DNA from 2 places in the Paenibacillus sp. alder61 genome. Region 2 is predicted to be linked to the other one. Evidence: a T-box and tRNA genes for the amino acid it is inferred to sense, from the RefSeq annotation. Region 2 holds a T-box; the other holds one or more tRNA genes.
The links. The T-box of region 2 lies ahead of trpS (tryptophan--tRNA ligase). A T-box ahead of a tRNA ligase gene usually reads a tRNA of that ligase, here a tRNA-Trp.

Region 1: it has a tRNA-Trp gene. The T-box ahead of trpS (tryptophan--tRNA ligase) is inferred to sense a tRNA for this amino acid. The anticodon was not compared.

The regions. Positions count from the first base shown of each region.
Region 1 covers NZ_JAIUDG010000020.1:61,701-69,684, reverse strand. Annotated here, with positions in the region: gene LBW89_RS20165 (SDR family oxidoreductase) at 1-222, shown strand, start outside; gene LBW89_RS20160 (VOC family protein) at 476-1,234, shown strand; gene LBW89_RS20155 (hypothetical protein) at 1,716-1,916, shown strand; tRNA gene LBW89_RS20150 (tRNA-Gln) at 2,126-2,197, shown strand; tRNA gene LBW89_RS20145 (tRNA-Leu) at 2,202-2,291, shown strand; tRNA gene LBW89_RS20140 (tRNA-Glu) at 2,442-2,515, shown strand; tRNA gene LBW89_RS20135 (tRNA-Trp) at 2,529-2,603, shown strand; tRNA gene LBW89_RS20130 (tRNA-Tyr) at 2,614-2,696, shown strand; gene LBW89_RS20125 (ribonuclease H-like YkuK family protein) at 2,837-3,409, shown strand; gene LBW89_RS20120 (GNAT family N-acetyltransferase) at 3,534-3,992, shown strand; gene LBW89_RS20115 (glycoside hydrolase family 44 protein) at 4,098-7,370, shown strand; gene LBW89_RS20110 (zinc-binding dehydrogenase) at 7,408-7,566, shown strand; gene LBW89_RS20105 (ArsR/SmtB family transcription factor) at 7,629-7,984, opposite strand, start outside.
Region 2 covers NZ_JAIUDG010000010.1:230,795-238,778, forward strand. Annotated here, with positions in the region: gene cyoE (heme o synthase) at 1-425, opposite strand, end outside; gene trpS (tryptophan--tRNA ligase) at 639-1,625, opposite strand; T-box leader at 1,712-1,950, opposite strand; gene LBW89_RS12730 (aldose 1-epimerase) at 2,090-3,067, shown strand; gene LBW89_RS12735 (alpha/beta-type small acid-soluble spore protein) at 3,226-3,453, shown strand; gene LBW89_RS12740 (O-methyltransferase) at 3,522-3,947, opposite strand; gene LBW89_RS12745 (copper amine oxidase N-terminal domain-containing protein) at 4,619-5,632, opposite strand; gene LBW89_RS12750 (M3 family oligoendopeptidase) at 5,798-7,600, opposite strand; gene LBW89_RS12755 (YycC family protein) at 7,736-7,909, shown strand; gene LBW89_RS12760 (hypothetical protein) at 7,906-7,984, shown strand, end outside.

The sequences.
Region 1 (7,984 bases), on a different contig from region 2:
GGGAAAGAGGTTCCCGTACAGCAGGTCGATGATGCGACTTACGCGGAAATCATGAAAAATGCCGGCGTTCCCGATTTCGTCATTCCGATGCTGGTCAGCATTCAACAGGGCATTCGGGAAGGGGATTTGGAAATCCGGAGCGACGATTTCGAGAAAGTGCTTGGCCGTCCGCTAACGTCGCTGGACGATGCGCTCCGTCAACTGGTCCGGACTTTGTCCTGATTGGGCTGAGTTTTGTGCCGCAGGTGGTAAGATCCAACCTATCAAAGCTGCAAGAATATCCTTTCTTGCGGCTTTTTTTATTTGCGGACAATCGTGCTGATCCAAGAGGGGAGTCATGGAAGGTTTGGTTTAGTTGTGATAAAATTAGATCAAATTTATAGGATTTTATCAGCTTAATGAAATAAGCCGAAGGAGTTGATTTCCACTGAAGAACCGTGAAAGCGCCATCTTTGAATCCGCATCGATTTCCCCGTTGGAGAACCGGATTGCCAGTGTATTCGTCCATGTAACGGATTTAAGGAAATCCGCGGAATGGTACAGCCGTTTGTTAGGCCTTCCGGTTTTTGAGGAGCGGCTTAACGGCGGGCCCGTGTATTGGTTTGAGTTTAAGGGAACTCATCTGATCCTTGATTCGAATACGGCAAACCGGCAAAACCCGGAGTGGGATGAAAGCATGAAGCCAAGGATCATGTTCAAAACCTCAAATTTGGAGGAAGCTTACCGATACGTCCTAGAGAAGGGTGAGACCATCCTTGAGCCGGAATATCACGGAACAATGGCGTATTTCAATTTCCGCGACCCCGAAGGAAATGCGCAGATGGTTTGCTGGAGCGCTTCTCCGGCCGAGGATACCGAATTCATAACGGAAAGTCCGATTTTGCCGAAAATAGGCGGGGTGTTTGTGGATGTGAAGCATATCCCGGAGACGGCGCGCTGGTATTCCGATCTGCTGGGCGTCCCGTATGATGCTTCCGCGGCAGGCGGAGCGATATACTCGGTTCCCATGGCAGATGGCGCCGCACTTTTGCTTGATCGGAACGGCTTTATGAATGGCGGTGCATTCACAGAGCCTTTATATTTCGAAACGGAACACTTTGATGCGGCGCTGGAATATATCTCGCGTCAGGGGTTTCAACTGACGGGGAAGCCCGGCTATTTTCCCGACTTGAAGGAAGCGGCTCTGCTGGATCCCGACGGCCATCGCATTATTGTGGCTCAAATGATGAGCTAGGAAGAGTGGGGATTTTTATTTTTTGCTTGACAAAAAACAGGCTCTTGCTTTAATCTGGTAAAAATTATGGAAGCTGCGCAGGAAAGGATGTGAACCAGGATGAAAACACGGATGTTTTTCGTTGAAATTCCAAACTTGGAACAGTGGTCCCTTTATGAGGAGAGCCGCTTATTTCTTCGTGCCCGGAATAGATCTTCATCCTCTTCACGCGGAGTGCTCGAAATATCCTCCTGTATTCGTACAGGTACTGCGTAGGCATTCAAAAATATGTCTATACGTTTTGGATATAAGGCCGCTGAGGAAACTCGGCGGCTTTTTTGCATCTATGTTATCGAAAAAAAGTAAAAAAAGGGTTGACACCCAAAAAAAGCCGTGATAACATCAAATCAGTAAAACGGTAAAACATTAAAGCGATAATGCATGAAAGTAATATCGGATAACGAAAGTACGACAAATCTACGAAGAAAGGAAGGGATAGGTTATGAAAAAACTTTTTACGCCTTATTATGCCGAGACCATGTTCAACGAGACGCATCCATCCAGCCAGGATTGGCGCGAATGCGAGAATAACGAGTTGTTGGCCGGCTTAGATCAGGCCTATCTCGAGCCGATTATGAGTAGCTTTTACGTACCGCGTTTAGTCCGTATCATCCCGAAAGGAGGAGGAACGGTACTGACGTGATTGTGAATCGCGGACCGTTCTGAATCCAGATCCGTAGATCCATAGCTTTGTACGTAAAAGGCTGCTTGCACCTTCGCAAGTGGTCCATTTGTGCTTGCCTTTGTCAGCTTATGAAGTTGAAAGGGGCCGGTTCAATGGAACGCTTGGAAGGGGAGTAGTCTTTTTTTGATCCCCATGGGGAACGTATGTACCGGTTAATTTCTCGATATTGCCTCTTAGCCAAGCCGGTAAGGCGACGGCCTTTGAAGCCGCGACCCCAGGTTCGAGCCCTGGAGAGGCAGACATGCGGTTGTGATGGAATGGCAGACATGCGGGTCTTAAAAACCCGTGAAGCGCCAGCTTCGGTTGTGGGTTCAAGTCCCACCGGCCGCACCAAAAGTACATAACATACGGTTCGCAAAGTGTGAGTCGGTCACTTGTCGGGTTAGTAATGGTGGCCGAACGAAACACAAGCTGTAAAAAATCAGCGGGAGTTAAGCCCGCTCCAAGCCACGATTTACCGTAGTCCATCAACACAGTTTTCATGGCGTGGTGGTGAAATTGGAGAACACACCGGCCTTTCACGCCGGGATTTGCGGGTTCAAGCCCCGTCCACGTCATTTTTCTCCAAATAGGGGTCCATGTCCTCGGCGGCGAGTCTGCCTCCAAAGCAGACTGAGGTGGGTTCGATGCCCACGGCCCCTGCCAATTTTAACAAGTGCCGATGGGTGAGAGGTTGAAACCGCCAGACTGTAAATCTGGTCCGTAAAAAGCGCGCTGGTTCGAATCCGGCTCGGTACATTTCTGTTCACTTGGCGGCCACAATAACATAAGAATAAAAAAACCAACATTGCCGCTCGATGGGCAAATCCGGTCCGATCCATGGACCGTCAAATCCAAAGCGAAAGGAAGAAGCCAGCCTTGCAGTACAGGTGAATCCCATGAAAAGAAAAACACGTCAATACCCATTTATTCATGAAACGACATTCCGGAATACGACGGAGCAGGATCTGGAATTTAGCGAAGTGCTGAATCGGATTTCCCGATTCGTCGCGGCCGATCCGAGGGGCGTCTATGATCTTGTGATCACGACCGACGCACAGACGCATCCGGGGCATACCAAATTCGTCAGTTACATTGTGGTGTACCGAGTCGGAAAAGGAGCTTGGTTATGCAGCCGTCAGGTGATCCTGCCCCGGGAAATCTATTCCGTTCAAGAAAAGCTATCCTTGGAGACCTCTTTCAGTCAAGAAATTGCTGGGCAGTTCGGTTATGAAGAACGAGCCGCCCTTGAAAATATCATTTTGCCGCACATGGAACAGGGCGCGGATATCCGGTTTATCGTGGATATTGACGGCGGGAGCGGGCCGAAAAACAAAACCGCAGCCTACCTGGCCGAAATGGTGGGTCGCATTGAAGCGATGGGTTTGATCGCAAGGGTTAAGCCGGAGTCGGTAATGGTAAGCATCGCGGACCGCGAAACCAAAAAGCCGTATCCCTTCAAGGTTGTTTGATTTGAGAACCGCGGCGGTAGGACTAAATATGAGGCGGAGGCTGCGCTTTAGCCATCGCTTCTTTTTTATTGCATTTTTTTCTTCAACCCTGGATGATAGGAGTAATATTTTGGGGAGGTTGAACATGGAAATCGTCAGGCTGCAGGAAAAAGATATCCGTCCAGCGCTAGAACTGGTCTGGAGCGTATTTCGGGAATTCGAAGCTCCGGAGTATACCGACGAGGGTGTAGAGGCTTTTAAACAGGTCATCTCGTACGAGACGTTGTTAGAGCGGTTCAGACGAGGAGAGGTCCACTTTTGGGGGAGTAAGGTAAACGGGAAGTGGATCGGCGTTATAGCCACGATGGGAGAAAGTCATATATTCTTGTTATTCGTAAAAAGAGAGCACCACCGGCAAGGGATAGCGAATCGGTTGTTCCGTACCGTGGAGGAGCGTTGCCGGTGCCTGCCGGACATCAAACGGATGACGGTAAATTCCTCGCGCTTGGCCGTCCCGTTTTATCGTCGTCTTGGTTTTACGGAGACCGGCAAGGAGAGGACGGTTAACGGAATCCGATTTACGCCGATGGAGTTCATGTACTAAATTTGGAAATCTGTTACCGGCCATACAAAATTCAAAATTCGAACGTGCTAAGATGTTCCTCGGCAACGCAAAAGAAACCAAAGAGGAACAGGAGTGGGTTAGGAGTTGAAGAAAGAAATTGCATGGTCTGCAAGTAAACGTTGGACTGCGGTAACCTTGGCGTTCTTGATGTTGTTTGGAGGCGTCTTTTTCGCTGCTGAACCGGGAACGGCTTTGGCGAAAGCGGAGATTACCGCAACGGCGACCGCCGAGAGCGGGGAAGTCCAGCCGGGTTCAAGCACGACGATTCAAATTCAGGTCACTTCCTCGGAGTCGAGCGCGCTTATGCTCGATGTGGGAATCTATGACGACTCCCTGCAGCCGGTCGACCGAATCATTATCGATCCGATCCATGTCGTGGCCGGTGAAACGAAAACGGTGCCGGTCGTCTGGAACGTTCCGGGGACACTAACCAAGGGGAATTATTGGATCAGTTTCGGCGTGTTCGGTTCGGGCTGGAGCTCAAGCGTGAACGAATGGTTCGCCGGCGCGGCGAAGTTTGCGGTCGGAGGCGGCGGGACAGGGCCGGTAACGCTGCCGGTTCCAACCGGGTTGACGGCCGTGCCGCAAAAAGACTCGGTCGCCTTACAGTGGAATTCCGTCACCGGCGCGACGTATTATGAGTTGGAGGCGGACGGAGCCGTCCTTCAGCTAGGAGCGGTTACAACCTATAAGCATGCGGGATTGGAGCCGGATACGCAGCATAGTTACCGCATCCGGGCGAAGAATGCCGAAATGACCAGCGACTGGAGTCCGGTTGTCATGGCGCGAACGCTATCCGATGTCATTACTCCGGTTTCCGACATTAAGCTGGAAGTCTCGTGGAACCCGACGGAGTTGTCGACATCCACGCTGGGGCCGAATTTTAAAATTACGAATACAGGCAGCCGGGCGATAAAACTGAGCGATCTGAAGGTCCGGTATTATTTTACGGTGGATGACGAAGATATTCCGCTGAATATCGGCTTTTGGAGTACGGTAGCGAAAGAAACCGTGGTTCCGCAATTTGCCACGATGCCGATTCCTTCCGCCAAAGCCGACACGTATTTGGAACTCGGTTTTAAACCGGACGCCGGCAATCTGAGTCCGGGCGGATCGGCTACGATCGGTACCTGGATCTATAAAAAAGATTATCCTTCATTCGATCAAAGCAATGATTATTCGTTTACGGACTCGAATAGCTCCGTGGCTACTACAAAAGTGACCTCCTATTTGGACGGTAAGCGAGTTTGGGGCGAAGAGCCGGAGCCGCTGGTTATGCCGTCTTCTCCAACCGGGATCGCCGCGATTCCTACGGATACGACGATCACCCTTACCTGGCAGCCTGTGGATGGCGCGGTTTCCTACGTGGTTAAAGCCGATGGCATCCCTCACGAGGTAAATGGGACCTCTTTTACCCACGAATGGCTGAGAACGGGAAGCCGCCACACGTACAAAGTGAAGACCAAAACGGCAACCCAGGAAAGCGCATGGAGCGGCCTTCTTACGGTCAAAACAACCGGGGAGCAAGTGATTCCGGCACCGGTGAACCTTCGGGTGACAAAGACGGATACGTCCATCAAATTGACTTGGGGGGCTCCGCCCGACGCGGAAATTACCGGTTACGACATTGAAGTCGACGGCCAAGTAAACGACAACGGACTGGAGACGTCCTATGCGCACGAGAACCTGACGCCGGGTTCCGTGCACACCTACCGGGTACGTGCCAAGGAGAACGCCACGCTCGGCGCCTGGACCGATCTTTTGACGCAAAACACGACAAAGACGCCGACGGGAGCGTTCGACGTGCAGATCGACGTGGACACATCCAAAGACCGGGCGCCGATTAGTCCTTACATTTACGGGACGAACGACGATTTGACCAATACGGAGAAGTGGACGTCCCGCCGTGTGGGAGGAAACCGTCTAACTACTTACAATTGGGAGAATAACGCCTCGAATTCCGGTGACGACGAAAATTACCACAGCGATTATTACGTCGCTCACTACTACGGCGGTGTGCCTTGGAGCGAAAAGCCGACGGAGCCGGGGATCGGGATCAGCGGCTTCCACAACAAATCGCTGCAATACGGCGCGTACACGCTCGCTTCGCTGCAGATTGCCGGATATGCGGCAAAGGATGCGGACGGTTATGTGCGTGATGGCGAACAGGCGCCTTCATCCAGATGGGTGGAAGTGAAGCCGGAGAAAGGCGGGCCGTTCGATGCGGCTCCAAATCCGAACGACGATGCGGTATACATGGATGAAATGGTCAATTATCTGGTGAAAAAACACGGGGACGCTTCGACGGCCACGGGGATTCGCGGTTATGAGCTCGATAATGAGCCGGGATTGTGGGTTGATAACCACAAGTACATTCATCCGGGACCGGCTGGCGCGGAAGAAGTTTTGAGCAAGGGTTTGGCGACAGCCAAAGCGGTCAAAAAGGTGGACCCGCAAGCTGAAATTTTCGGGCCGGCCACCTTTGGTTTCGACGACATGTACAGTATGCAAGGAGCTCCGGATTGGCCGCAAGTGCAAGGAAATTATGAATGGTATGTCGATTACTATCTCGACCATTTCCGGGTGGAAGGCGAGAAGCTCGGGGGCAAGCGTCTGCTCGACGTGTTGGATCTCCACTGGTATCCGGAGACCTCCGCGGGAGGACACCGGATTCAAGATAAAGCTGGCAACAACGTGCTGGCGACGAACCTGGCCCGCGTGCAGGCCCCGCGCCAGCTATGGGATCCGAGCTATTCCGAATCGAACAGCCGTTTCTTCCTGTTTCACAGTCCGTTTTTCCCGCTGATTCCGAAACTGCAGCAGTCGATCGATACGTACAATCCAGGAACGAAGCTCGCGTTTACGGAATATAACTACGGCGCGGAAAACAACGTGTACGGCGGGATTGCCCAGGCGGACGTCCTGGGGATCTACGGCAAGTACGGCGTGTATATGGCTCATTTCTGGAGAATGACGGGCGGGGTCGAACCTTCCACGTATATCACTCTGGCGATGAGACTGTACAACGACTATGACGGCAACAATTCCAAATTCGGCGACACAAAGGTTAAAGCCGAAACCTCCGATATCGAAAACAGTTCGGTCTACGGGTCCGTATACCGGGACAGCGACGATAATCTGCATCTGATCGTGCTGAACAAAAACAATGATTTTGAAATGAACGCGAGTTTTAACATCGCCGGCGGAACCACTTACAAGTCGGCCCGCGTCTGGGCGTTCGACGGCGAGAACGCCGCGATCACGGAGCGTCAGCCGGTCAGCGGTATAGAAGATAATCGGTTTACTTACACGATTCCGAAACTGACCGCATGCCATATCGTCCTCAGCGCAAACTGAAGCTGACAGGTGCGCACGTTTGGAAGGACCGTATCGGTTGCCGGAATTCCCAACGCCAGATCTTGGCAGCTTGTTGGAACGGAATCAAATCAGGCCCGTCATCGATCGGGTTTATGATTTTCAGCAAACGGAAGAGGCCCTGGCGTATCTCAAAACCGGTCGGGCCAAAGGAAAAGTGGCGGTGAAGATGAAATAAGTCGGTTAAATCGAGAGGGCATGAGCGGAGGAGGAATTTTCCGTTCATGCTCTTTTGGCACATTAGTCTTTGGCGGAGACGTTCTCCGTATAGTACAGCTCCAGGATCAAATGTTCGTTGTAGTTGCCGAAACCTTTTCCGAACAAGGTCAATCCGCCGATATGCAGCGAATCGTCCTCCACGGATAACCCGAAGGTCCACTGTCTACGGCGAATGTCGATGTCCTCCAGCGTCACGTCCGACAGCCGCAATCCATCCATAAACGTCCCCTTGCCGGTAATCCGCAGCCGCTTCAACAACCCGTATTGATTCGTTTGGGAAGGCCACCAGTCGGGAGTAAACTTGCCGCGCTTGTCCCCATAATCCCCCGGACTCGTCCAGGTGCCCAGCGTGACGCCGTTAAACCGGAAAGTGATAT
Region 2 (7,984 bases):
CCGACGAGTCCGAAAATTCCGGCCAAAACCCCGGAAAAGGAAAACAGCACCGCCGCTCCGGTGATCCCTAATATCACCGCATACCAGAGTACGGTTCTCGGCGACAGCTTACCGATCGGCAACGCGCGATTTTTCGTCCGTGCCATCTTGGTATCCAAATCCCGGTCGAAATAGTTGTTAAAAACGCAGGATGACGCCATGATCAAAACGGTTCCGACCAAGGTCAAAACCAGCTTCAAATAGTCCAATTGCCACTGCGATGCAAGCCAAAATCCGGCAAACACCGCGATCAGGTTGGAGCGCAGAATTCCCGGCTTGGTCAGCGCAACAAAATCCTTCCATGTTGCCGCTTCTCCGGGTGGCCTATCGCTCACGGACAGCGCCGCAGAATCCGCAGGTGCATGGTAACTGATTTGTTTATCCACTTTGAAATTATGCCTCCTAACGATTGAGATAGAGGTTACATCTATATAAAATCAATCAAAAAATTCATGAAATCTTCCCTTCGCTATAAACTTTATCATATCAAAATGCGAAAGTGTTTGACAATCGTTTGATCTTTGCTTGATTTTATGACAATTCAGTGACATAAAAAAACCGGACAGATTCTGTCCGGTTGGATCCCCGTTATTTGATGTTTATTCCGCCAAAAAACCCATTCGCTCCTGCACATCACGCAGCGTCTTCTCCGCCATCTCGGCGGCCCGCTCGGCCCCTTGGCGTAAAATATTGCGGATTTCGCCGGATTCCCGGATGTCCCGGTAACGCTGTTGGATCGGTTCGAGCGTGCCGACGACCACTTCGGCCAAATCTTTTTTGAACGGCCCATACATCTGACCCTCGTAACGCTGCTCGATTTCCGAAATGCTGAGGCCCGAGCACTGGCTGTAAATCGAAATGAGGTTGCTGACTTCGGGCTTTTCCGCGGGATTGAACTTCACTTCCCGCCCGGAATCCGTCGTCGCCCGGCTGATCTTCTTGCGAATCACGTCCGGCTCATCCAGCATACCGATATAGCTGCCCGCGTTCGGGTTGCTTTTGCTCATTTTTTTCGACGCGTCGTCCAGCGACATGATTCGGGCTCCTACCTTGGGAATATAAGGTTCGGGAATCGTGAAATACTCGCCGTAACGGTGATTGAACCGACCTGCCAAATCCCGAGTCAGCTCCAGGTGCTGCTTCTGGTCTTCCCCCACCGGGATCAGATCGGCGTTGTAAATGAGAATATCCGCGGCCATCAGAGCCGGATAGACGAACAAGCCCGCTCCTACGGATTCCTTGCCCTCCGACTTATCTTTGAACTGCGTCATCCGCTCGAGCTCCCCCATATAGGTGAGCGTCGTCAGCAGCCATCCCAACTGGGCGTGTTGGCGCACGTGGGATTGCATATATACGTTCGCTTTATTCGGATCGATCCCCGCGGCCAAATACAAAGCGGCCACCGATTCGGACTGCTCCCGTAAATCGGCGGGGTCTTGCGGAACGGTGATGGCGTGGAGATCCACCACCATAAAGTTGCAGTCGTATTCGTCCTGCAAGGTTACAAAGTTCTTCAACGCTCCGATATAATTGCCCAAGGTCAGCTTGCCGCTGGGCTGAATGCCGGAAAGTACTCTTTTCTTCATTATTGATCGCCTCCGTTATCCATTAAAATGAAACCTTACTAAAATAGTAAGAACCGCGTGTACAAACGCAAAAAAGCCCCACATCCGCAAGGGACGTGAGACCGTGGTGCCACCCTTATTCGCCGGGACATATGATCATCATATTTCGCGGCCTTCCGATTTCCGTAACGTGGAACAAACGGCCGGCATACTGGGGACAATTCCATCCGCGTTCTGCACGGCGCTCCAGGGGCCATTCGGTACGGCATCTCCACCGGTTCGCATCAACCACCGGCTTTCTGAAGGAAGAAGAACCCTACTTACTTGTCCCTGTCATCGCATTTACAATATTCACGCTTTGAGATAAGATCATCATAATGCCCGGCAAAGTGCCATGTCAAATCCATTTTTCGTCCCAAAGAAAAAGTGTTATGATTAGTCTAGGCTTAGGGATACGATTATTATGTGGGAAAAGGAGCAACGATATGAAAAAAGTGACCAAAGGGCAATGGAACGGTTACGATACGTATATCTTACATAGCCGCGAACTTGAAGTCACACTGCTACCCCGACTCGGCAATAATGTCATTCGCATATGGGACCACATTCAACAGCGCGATGTGCTGCGGCGCCCGGAAGAAAGCGATCTTGATTTCTATTTGCAAAAACCCTATCACTTTGGAATCCCGCTGCTGATTCCGCCCGGCCGTATCCGCCGAGGGCAGTTTACGTATGCCGGCGAGGAATACCAATTTGACCGCAATACCGCAAACGACAACCATATCCATGGATTGCACCGTACGCAAGCTTGGCGCGTGAGCGATATTGACGAGGACGATGAAGGCTGTGCGATCACGACCGAATTCATCACCAGCGACGACGCGAACTGGATGAGGCAGTTCCCTGTTCCGCTCAAGCTGGAAATGACGCTCCGGCTTCAGGGCTCCTCTCTAAAGCAGACGTTTAAAGTAAGCCATCTGGGTGATCGGCCCGCCCCGTTCGGTTTGGGGCTGCACACCTGGTTTCTGTTGGACGGCGAGCCGGAACAATGGAAGCTCAAGCTTCCGGTCTCGGGAATATACACTTCCGATCAGGAATTAATTCCAACCGGGGAGACCGCTCCGCTCGGCGAACTCGAAGCGCTGAACGAAGGGTTGAAACTGAAAGGGACAAATTTCGACACCCTCCTGCACATCGGAGGCAAACCGGTGGAAGCCGACTTAATTCGCGGTGACGGATATGGTCTTCGTTATTCCGCCGATGCAGAATATTTCAAGCACTGGGTCCTTTACACCAAAGGTGACGCGGATCAATTCCTCTGCATTGAGCCCTATACCTGGTTGCCGGATGCACCGAATACGGGCCTCTCCCCTTCCGAAACGGGATTGATCGATCTCCAGCCGGGACAGCAACTGGAGCTGAACGTGCGTCTGGATATGATCTATCCTACCGAAGAATCTTGATATGGATCCAAAGAGCCGACTCGTGATGGCACGGGCGGCTTTTTTGTGTTTCCAAGGAGAAATGCAATAATTTCCACTGCTCTAGTTTAGAGTTTTACCGCATATTTTACGTTCCGAAAACCATACTAACATCACAAAGCCCGAAGGAGGTGACAAACATGGCACAAGGACGCGGCGGCAGCCGTAACAACCTTATCGTTCCTCAAGCAAATGCTGCACTGCAACAATTGAAATTCGAGGCAGCTCAAGAATTGGGCGTGACGATCCCGCAAGACGGTTACTATGGAAACTACACTTCCCGCGAAACCGGTTCTCTTGGGGGTTACATCACCAAACGTCTGGTACAATTGGCAGAGCAGCAATTGTCGGGTCGTTCGAACCTGTAATCCGTAAATATCCCTATTGACCTATAGGGAGACAGGCGATCTGCAATAAGCAGGTCGCCTGTGATGTTTTATGAAGACAAATCAGTGCGCATATCTTGGTATGTATTCGCGGTATTCTTGCGCGGATAACGCTGAATCATCAGATTAGCCATGTTGTAATTCGACTCCAGCACGGCGTCCACAACCACGGTATCTTGCCTAAGCGCAAAATCGTAGCTGATTTCACCATGAGTCCAGTACTTCTTGTACTTCAGAGCTTCGATCGCCATCGTCCGGAAAGCTTGCCATTGACTTGCGGAGAGCCCTTTCTCCTCTTCGGTCAACTTGCCGTTCCGACCCGCGATCGGGTTATGCCGGATTCCGAATTTCCCGATAACGTTATTGCGGATTTGGATGAATACGGTCCCCGATGTCATTCCCCCCAACTCGGTCTCCAGTTCCTTAAAAACAAGATCCACCTGTCTAGCGAGTGAAAGCTGATCGGCGTTCAGCATATTCACCCTCCCTTCCTATAAAATGGCCTATTAGGTAATAGGACTTATGTCTCATTATATGTCATCCTTATATATCATTCAACAATAAACAACATATTTGGTTAAATATTACTTGTTGATTGGATTCCGGTCCAGTCCATATGTAGATTTCCCTTTAACTCTCCCGATTACACTTTAAAGCAAACCACCCGTCAGCCAACCTTGATAACATAAAATTCCTGCACATGTGCATGTTTTTTCTTGTTTGGGGCCAAAAATTTCAAAATTCCTGCAAATCTGCAGGAATTTTCGACGAAACCGGCTCGTTTCTTTAAAATCACTGGAAATGCCTGCAGATTTGCATCTTTTTTCGCATTCCCTCGGGAATCTTCCTAAAATACCTGCAGATTTGCATCTTTTTGGAGTTGGACGTTTGGAAGCACACAGGCGCCTCCTTTGGATGTGATATATCCCTTCGATCAGCCATTAAGCCACCTTTTCGTTATACACAGTGGCTTGAACACTCCTATGATAACGCCCCAAACATTAGCTGTTTTTTTGCTATAAGCATCACTACACCACCCGCGGGTGTTTTTTTGTTTCGCACGCTTCGCGAACTCAGCTGGCTAAAACCGTAATAAAAAGAACCGGCGCCATAACACCGGTCCGCTTGTTGATTGTTTTGCTGGCACTTATTCCTTCTTGTCTTGATCTTCGTACACCACGACGGATTGGGATTCCGCCTCCCATTTCACGACGGCCCCAAGCGACTCGCTTACAAATCGCGCCGGCACCAGCGTACTCCCCGAGTCCACTTGGGCAGGCACTTCCAGGGTTTGCTTTTTGCCATTGACCGTCGCATTTTTAGCGCCGACGACAAGCTTGACGGTCACCCCGTCCTTCGTTACCGTGATCGTCTGATCTTTCGCGCTCCAGGTCACTTCCGCCTCGAGCGACTCGGCGATGACTCTGAACGGTACGAGCGTATTTCCGTTTCGCACAACCGGAGCCACTTGCGAAGCCGGCTCTTCACCATTTACATAAAGCTTGAGGCCCCGCTTACCCAACTTCTCATAAAGTTTGCCGAGCTTTTTGTAGGAATTCAGGTTCGTCCAATCGGCCAAAATCGCTTCCTTCTGTACATAAACCGCATCGGTCACGCTGCCCTGACGATCCAAAAGGTCCGCCGCTTCGGACAACGCGTCGTCCGCTTTAACGATCGTTTCGAGCTTGGCTTTCGTTTCATCATCAAGCTGCGCTTCATACTTTGTCAGCAGAAGATCCGCGAGGACCGCTCCCGCCGGTTTATCCTTGACGTTTTCAATCGCGTGCAAAAGCCCTCTGTACCCCTGCGGACCTCTGTTTTTATATGTATCATCGGTGACCGAAGCCGGTTTGGCATTCTGTTGCTTATCCTTACCCTGTTCCTTATTTTTTTCGGAGTTGCCTTTGGAGTTGCTTTGGGACGGGGAGTCGGACTTTCCTTTGGATTTCTCCTCGGTGGAATTTAAAGGCGATGACTCCGGTTTGCCCTGCGCCTTGCTTTCCGACGTACTCTCCTTTTTCGTCTCGTTCTTGCTTGGCTCGGCGGCCGTATTCGCTTTGTCCGGACCTTTGCCGTTTCCGGGTTTGGCGGATGCGGATGCGGCACTCACCAGGCTGATCGCCAAAACACAGGAGAGTGCGACTAACCATTTTCTTCTCATGCTGTATGCCTCCTTAAGGGATGTTAATCTATATATCGGATGGTATTTATTCCGATTTCAGAGCCAATTCCTTACAGGAGCAGCAAGCTCGGAAGCATTAAATAAAAAAAGGCCGCCCCCATCATCTTTTATGATGATTAGGGACAGCCTTTGATTTATTACGGCCTACTCGGTCAGCTTCAGGAACAGCTTGACGTCTTCGACGACAACATTGACGGCTTCCCGCCAGAAATCCGGCTTCTTCAAATCGACGTTCAAATGTTTGGCCGCCAGCTCTTCCACCGTCATCCGCCCAGTATCCATCAGCAGCGCGTCATATTTCACGGCAAAGTCTTCCCCTTCGCGCGAAGCCAGAGCATAAATGCCGGTGCTGAACAAATAACCGAATGTGTACGGAAAGTTGTAAAACGGAACGTCCGTAATGTAGAAATGCAGCTTGGATGCCCAGAAATGCGGGTGATAGTTGCCCAAAGCGTCCATGTACGCTTCACGCTGCGCCTCCTCCATCAAGGCGCAGAGCTGCTCCGGTTCCAGCATTCCCTGCTTACGCTTCTCGTAAAACCGCGTTTCGAACAGGAAGCGGGCGTGAATATTCATGAAGAAAGCAACGCCGTTATTGATTTTGTCCGCCAGCAGCGCGATCTTCTCTTGCTCGCCCGCCGCGTTTTTGACCAGCGCATCGCCAACGATCATCTCGGCGAAAGTCGAGGCGGTTTCGGCCACGTTCATCGCATATTCCTGGTTGAACTGCGGCAGCTCATCCATCAAATACTGATGGTAGGCATGCCCGAGCTCGTGGGCCAGTGTCGCCATGTTCGAAACGGTCCCTCCAAAGGTCATGAATATGCGGGTTTCCCGGCTGACCGGCAAAGAGGTACAGAACCCGCCGGGCCGTTTGCCGGAGCGGTCCTCCGCTTCCACCCAGCGCCGATTAAACGCCGTGACCGAAAAATCCGCCAGCTTGGGACTGAATTTCCGGAATTGCTTTACGATTTCCGCCGCCGCTTCATCGTAAGTAATTTTACCGGTCACCTCGCCCAAAGGGGCATCCACGTCGCTCCAGTTCAATCGATCCACGCCGAGCAGCTTCGCTTTCCGTTCCAGATAAGACACCAATGTCGGCTTCGCTTCCTGAATAACCTGCCACATCGTATCCAGCGTCTCCCGCGACATCCGGTTAATGTTCAGCGGCTCCTTCAAAATATCGTCCCATCCGCGTTTCTCGTACATCTTCAGACGGAAACCCGCCAACCGGTTCAACGTATCCGCGCAGTAATCGGCTACCTGGCTCCAGGCCTCTTCCCACTTGGCGAACGTGGTTTCGCGGACATCGCGGTCCGGATCGTTCAGCTTGTTGGCAGCCTGCCCCACGGACAGGAGCGCGGTCTCTCCCTGCGCATCCGTAAACGGAACGCCGACTTTGGCGACGATCGTATCGTAGTGCTGCCCCCAGCCGTGATAGCCGTCAACCGCCAATTCGGCGGCCAGGCTCTCCAATTCGGGCGCGAGCTTCTCCCGGGCGGCCTGCCGCTTCTCGGAAAGAACGAACGAGATCGGTGAAATTTCCGCCCGCCCCATCCAGGCTTCCCATACCGGATCTTCCGTCATTCGCAGCACGCTTTGAAACTGGGTCATCGCGTTTTCATACGCCGCCCGCAGGCCGGTCACTTTAGCGGCAAGCTGAACCGCTTTCTTGTCATGCTGATCCTGGGCAGCCAAACAGCCGACAAAGCTGTCCGCTTCCGTAATGCGCGCGTTGGCGCTTTGCAGTCCCTCGATCACCTCGTCGAAAGCCTTGGTTTCCTCTACATCGGCTGGAGCGCTCATGCTTATCAGCCGTTCATGCAAAGTCTTCAAGTCCTCGCCCAATTGATGGAGAAAATGCTGAAACTCCGCGGAAGCCGATCCTCCCGGAAAAACGGAATCAAGCTCCCATGTCGGATTAACCGGATTCTTCAATTGTTCCATAAATCTCGTCCTTTCCTCCCGCCTTATTGATACGGGGTGGATTAAAAGTGTATAACTATAAGTACAAGTTCGCCCTGATCCAAGTTTGTTCAATACTCAATACCATAGGGTAAAAAAATTCTAGGAGGTATTTCCATGAAGCCGCTGCAAATTTCACCGGATACCGCGGTCAAACTGGCTGCCGAGCTTAAGGTGCCGATCGAGCATCTTATGCATATGCCCCAACATATATTACTGCAAAAAATCGCGGAGCTGGCGAAGCGGGACGCCGATACGAATAAAAACAACGAGCCGGGCCAACCGACATGATTCCTTTCGAAAAAACGCTGCCCTACGATATCATCATGGGAGATGTTTATGTACATGAATGTCCTTACTGCAACA